2 regions of the Yersinia sp. SCPM-O-B-9106 (C-191) genome follow, and region 2 is predicted to be linked to the other one. Evidence: predicted binding sites of a transcription regulator. Region 2 holds the regulator's gene; the other holds the start of a gene.

Region 1 (3,217 bases), 1.3 Mb from region 2:
ACGCTCTGACCTGTGTTGAGGCCGGAGTAATGGCTCCATTGGTGGGTATTATTGGTAATTTGCAGGCGATGGAAACGATAAAACTACTGGCTGATTATGGTCAGGTGATTTCAGGCCGCATATTAATGTATGACGCCATGACGGCAGAGTTTCGCAGTTTAAAGCTGGTAAAAGATGCCAAATGTGAGGTTTGCGGTCAAGACTGATGAGATATGGGCATAAAAAAAGCTGATGCATTGCATCAGCTTTCTTATCAACACTCAATCAAATAATCAGGACTGAATACCTTGGCTACGCAGATAATCTTCGTAGTTACCGGTAAAGTCGATCAGCTTGCTTGGTGTCATTTCAATCACTCTGGTCGCCAATGAACTCACAAACTCACGGTCATGAGAAACGAAGATTAACGTGCCTTCGTACATTTCCAATGCCATGTTAAGAGCTTCAATCGATTCCATATCCAAATGGTTAGTTGGCTCATCCATTACCAGAATGTTAGGCCGCTGCATCATCAGCTTACCAAACAGCATCCGTCCTTTCTCACCACCAGACAAGACCTGTACTTTTTTCTTGATATCGTCCTGGCTAAACAGCAAACGGCCCAGCACACTGCGCACAGCCTGCTCGTCATCTTTTTCCTGTTTCCACTGACTCATCCAGTCAAATACCGTCAGATCGATTTCAAAATCGCTGGCGTGATCCTGTGCATAGTAGCCGATCTTACTGTTTTCAGACCATTTTACGGTACCCGCATCCGGCTCATAATCCCCTACCAACGTTTTCAGCAAAGTAGATTTACCGATACCGTTCGGCCCGAGGATCGCCACTTTCTCACCCACTTCCAGCCGCAGATCCAGCTTTTTAAACAGTGGGCCGTTATCAAAACCTTTGGTTAGCAATTCAACTTCCAGTGCATTACGGAACAGCTTTTTATCCTGATCAAAGCGGATAAACGGGTTCTGGCGGCTGGAGGCTTTCACTTCATCAAGCTGAATTTTATCAATTTGACGAGCGCGTGAAGTTGCCTGTTTGGATTTCGAAGCGTTGGCACTAAAGCGGCTAACGAAAGATTGTAACTCAGAGATCTGGGCCTTTTTCTTGGCGTTATCAGAGAGCAGACGATCGCGAGCTTGAGTCGCCGCCGTCATGTATTCATCATAGTTACCCGGATAAACGCGCAGTTCGCCGTAATCTAAATCCGCCATGTGAGTACACACCATATTCAGGAAGTGGCGGTCATGGGAAATAATGATCATGGTGCTGTTACGTTCGTTTAGAATTTGTTCCAACCAACGGATAGTATCGATATCCAAGTTGTTGGTAGGTTCGTCGAGTAACAAAATTTCCGGATCGGAGAACAAGGCCTGTGCCAGCAATACACGCAATTTGAAGCCGGGAGCGATTTCGCTCATCAGACCATAATGTTGTTCAACCGGAATACCGACACCGAGCAACAATTCACCAGCACGGGCTTCTGCACTGTAACCATCCATTTCACCATAAGCCACTTCTAGATCAGCGACTTTATAGCCGTCTGCTTCGCTCATTTCGGCCATGGCGTAAATACGATCGCGCTCTTCTTTTACTTCCCACAGTTCGCCGTGACCCATAATAACGGTGTCGAGCACTGTGTTGTTTTCAAAGGCGAATTGGTCCTGACGTAACTTACCCAGGCGCTCATTCGGGTCAAGGAATACGTTACCACCGCTGGGTACTAAATCACCGCCAAGGATTTTCATGAAAGTGGATTTACCACAACCATTAGCACCGATTAGGCCATAGCGATTACCGCCACCGAATTTTACTGAGATGTTTTCAAACAGCGGCTTGCTGCCGAATTGCATGGTGATATTGTTAGTACTTAGCACAGAGCTCGCTCTCGATTGGATTACTGAATAGGGATATTCAAGAATTATAGAAAATGTGATTCGGCGCGCATTATGCCACAAGATGGCAAGAGTATCGCCTCCAGTTTGCATGAAATCTCAGCAAGAGTGGAAAAGCGGGTGAGATTAAGGCTAAAAGCTGGGGTACAGTTTAACCGCAGCGTTTTATATCAATGTGCCATTTGCTGAGTAAGCATATGAAATCTTATCGCTAACTCATCTTATCCTGAACTTGATAAATAAAAGAGGCTATATTGCACGACCAATACAATATAGCCCTCCGCCCTGACTCCCACATAACCTACTACCCTATAACCACTTCGGATTTCGGGTAAACGAGATGGTTAGCCAGCGATGCGGCCCAGATTCACCAATTGCGCGGGATATCTCATCGCGTATTTGGTCAAAATAAGATACACCGCTATTCTCCATTTCAGGTGGAATAACCACATGAATCTCAACAAACAAACCTCGACCAATGCGAGTAGCGTAATGTGAATAATCTATAAATTGATATTTCGCCATTAGCTTATCCATTATATTTTCCATGGAAGCATCCAGCGTATCCGGTGTCATTTGTAATACTTCACGGACGGCGGCAATGACGGTTTTTATCGGAACGGTTATCAATATCAGTGTTAACAGCGCCAATACACTAGGGTCAGTATAAACGATCAAATGCTCATAGCGGGTGCCTTCCATACTCCAGGAAAGCAAAAAGGCCACTAATAAAGCCGAGCTGATACACGCCGACATCAGCCAACTTTTGGTATCTAATGCGATTAACTCAGACTTAACGCGTTTATTTAAACGACGTTGCTTTAGGAAGATAGTAAAACAGAAAATGCTGACTACCAGAGCATACACAATCGCCCAACCTAGCTCTAATTCACGCCCGCCATCAATAATGCCTTTAATCGCGTTAACAAAAGCATACAAACAGAGGAAGGCCAGTAAACTACCATTAAAAGCCAAGACTAGCGGCTCTACATGCCAAAAACCATATTGAAAACGCCGGCTGTTCGGTTGACCCAACAATCGGGATACTAATAGAGATAAACTGCACATCCCTGCGTCTAAAGCAGAGAACATACCATCGAAAATAATCGACATAGACCCACAGACAATACCAAAAACAATCCCCATGATAGCAATGAATAAAGTACAAAAAATCGAACGTCGTAAAATCTGCTGTTCAAGTTTAGTATCGTGCAGCATCGGTGCTGCTTGTCCACTATATGTCGTCATGATTACAACCTATTTTATAGTTATCTACTTTATAGTAACCTACTGTTTTATAATCATATATTATCACCCGCCCAACTTGACGT
Region 2 (3,217 bases):
CGGCGTGGTGCCCATCGTCAACCTGGAGTGGATTCAAAAATTAGTCCGGGATACCGGTGAGCGCGGCCATTCCCGTGAGGCGGTGATGGATTCCGTGGTGCGCTCCATGGACGATTACATTAGCTACATTACGCCGCAGTTCTCGCGCACCCACATTAACTTTCAGCGCGTGCCGACCGTCGATACCTCAAACCCATTTGCTGCTAAAGCCATTCCCTCACTGGATGAAAGTTTTGTTGTCATTCATTTCCGAGGTTTGGACCAAATCGATTTCCCCTACTTATTGGCAATGCTGCAAGGGTCTTTTATTTCCAATATCAACACGTTGGTTGTCCCCGGCGGGAAGATGGGGCTGGCAATGGAGCTGATTATGGCCCCGCTGGTGCAGCAATTGCTGGAAGGCAAGAAGATCGGATAATTCTTCTGTCTTGGAGCTGCAGGTAGGCGGTTAGCAACTCTGCAGCTGCAAGGGCGAAGGATTTATTTAGGCGATTTCGCGGATCTCAAAACTGTGGGTAATAGTCGCCGCTTTCCCTAACATCAAAGAAACCGAGCAATATTTCTCTGCTGAAAGCTCAACTGCACGCTCAACAATTTTATCAGTCAACCCTTTGCCGCTGACAATAAAATGCAGGTTAATTTGGGTAAACAGGCGCGGTGCTTCTTCCCGGCGCTGCGAGGTTAATGTCACTTCGCAATCGCGCACATCGTTGCGCCCCTTTTGCAAAATGGAAACGACATCAATTGCGCTACAGCCCCCCGCCGACATTAACAACATTTCCATCGGGCTAGGGGCTTTATCTCCTGCATTTCCATCCATTAAAACTTGATGACCAGATGCGGATTCACCTAAAAATGTCAGCCCTTCAACCCACTTTACACGTGCTTGCATAACTCATGCTCCCGGTTAAATTTTCTCATTCAGACTACCCTTTCATTTACAAACTGGCAATGTAACCCGATGTTCATCATGCTGAAGCGATACAACACAAGACACCGACCTCATCCTGTGCTACAAACAGAACCGAAAGTGTTGTATTTAGAATTAAATAGGGTAGCTTCTCAATACTCAGTGAAGGGTTTCTACTCGGTACGCATCTTGGCTATACCTTTCGGCAGTTGAGCAAATTAATATGCTAAATGAAAGTGTATTTTATAAGCACGCCGTACAGGGAACTCTGAGCCCTGTTAAGTTAGGCTGCGATAACAACAGAGGATAACAGCGAATGGTTCTCGGCAAGCCACAAACAGACCCGACTCTCGAATGGTTCCTGCCTCATTGCCATATCCACAAATATCCATCGAAAAGTACGCTAATTCACCAAGGTGAAAAAGCCGAAACGCTTTACTACATCGTGAAAGGCTCCGTTGCGGTGCTTATCAAAGATGAAGAAGGTAAAGAGATGATTCTCTCCTATTTAAACCAGGGAGATTTCATCGGCGAGCTTGGATTATTTGAAGAAGGCCAAGAACGTAGTGCTTGGGTTAGGGCAAAAACCGCCTGTGAAGTGGCTGAAATTTCTTACAAAAAATTCCGTCAGCTGATTCAGGTTAATCCAGATATCTTGATGCGCCTGTCGTCACAAATGGCGAATCGCTTACAGATAACATCTGAGAAAGTGGGTAACCTCGCCTTCCTGGATGCCACTGGGCGCATTGCACAAACGCTGCTTAATCTGGCAAAACAACCGGATGCCATGACCCACCCAGATGGGATGCAGATAAAGATTACCCGCCAGGAAATTGGTCAAATAGTTGGCTGTTCCCGCGAAACTGTGGGGCGGATACTAAAAATGCTAGAAGATCAAAATCTGATCTCCGCGCATGGTAAAACGATTGTCGTTTACGGCACTCGTTAATTCCCTATAAACTGGTGCCGATACCCTCGGCACCAGTTTTCTTCTATACCCGTTATACTTCAAGCTGCATGTGTGTTGGCTGCTTTCACTACTCGGCCCGTCCATGGGCCTCGCCTCTGCGAGGCCGCTGCAAGCAGCGTTCAAATCTGCTCCCAGCAGATTTGTCACCCCAGTCACTTACTGGTCGTTGACCTTAAAGTAAGTAGATTCTTGGGGACTCGCTCAATTGCCGCCTTCTGGGTATATGTTATGTAATTAATAAATCTCTGGGGCCTATATGAATTGGCAACGGCTTATTTATCATCCTGAAGTCAATTATGCACTCCGCCAGACACTTGTTCTCTGCTTGCCGGCGGCATTGGGGTTCGCGATAGGCGAATTGCGGTTGGGGTTGATGTTCTCCCTGATACCCGCCTGCTGTAATATTGCAGCGCTAGATACCCCCCATCAACATTTCTTCCAGCGACTGATTGTCGGCGGGGCTATCTTTACTTTCAGTAGTTTTCTGACTCAACAACTGCTGCTGTGGGATATTCCATTACCTGCGGTGATGCTTGGCTTGGCATTAATATTGGGTGTCAGTGGCGCTATCAGCCAGCTCAATGGCCGCCTGCTCCCCGCCGCACTTATCGCCGCTATTTTTAGCCTCAGCATGGTAGGCCGTACGCCTATCTGGCAAGCGCCATTGATGTGTGCCGTGGGGACTCTCTGGTATGGCCTATTTACCTGGCTATGGTTCCGGTTATGTAAAGACCAGCCGATCCGTGAGCCATTGAGTCAGCTTTATCATTTGTTGGCCGATTATTGTGATGCTAAATACAGTTTGTTGGGTCAACATGTGGCGCTAGAAAAGGCAATACCGCCGTTGCTTGACCGGCAACAAGGTATAATGGACAAGATTAATCAGATTTATCAGCAATTTAACTTGATAGACAATGCCACTAAAAAAGAGCGGAAACGGCTATTGAACTTGTTTCAGATGGCGCTCGATTTACAGGAACACATCACCGCGGCAGTGAGTCAGTCAGAAAAAACGCAAGAGTTAATTGACCAAAGCCCGATAGAGAAAGTCCTTAAGCGCAATATGCAGGTTATCTCGACGCAAATGCGCACCATCGCCGATGATATTCTCTATCATCACCGAGCGAAAAATCATTTCAGTGCAGATGATGCGCTGGTCGAACTGGAAGAGATTGCCCAGCAGCATCCGGATAACCCAGCGGCACAATTCTTCTATTACCATATCAGCCATGTTACCCAAATCCTGAGCGACCAACGCCCGCAGTATGAACGCGCTTTGATGTCCAGCCAGCTATCTCAGCCGTTCTGGCCAGCACTCACCAGCTATTTATCTTTTA

The links. Region 2 encodes CRP, which controls carbon source genes, mostly activating them, when cyclic AMP is high. Its sites were predicted from a motif close to ATGTGANNNNNNTCACAT; they were not measured.
Positions count from the first base shown of each region.
Region 1: a site for CRP is predicted at 1,922-1,939, ahead of OP863_RS07165 (ABC-F family ATPase). Genes of this name have one in related genera too.

Region 1 is NZ_CP110791.1:1,554,626-1,557,842, reverse strand. Features, by position in the region: gene moeB (molybdopterin-synthase adenylyltransferase MoeB) at 1-206, shown strand, start outside; gene OP863_RS07165 (ABC-F family ATPase) at 273-1,868, opposite strand; gene OP863_RS07160 (cation diffusion facilitator family transporter) at 2,196-3,134, opposite strand.
Region 2 is NZ_CP110791.1:279,739-282,955, reverse strand. Features, by position in the region: gene OP863_RS01100 (phosphoribulokinase) at 1-418, shown strand, start outside; gene OP863_RS01095 (OsmC family protein) at 485-892, opposite strand; gene crp (cAMP-activated global transcriptional regulator CRP) at 1,227-1,859, shown strand; gene OP863_RS01085 (YccS/YhfK family putative transporter) at 2,137-3,217, shown strand, end outside.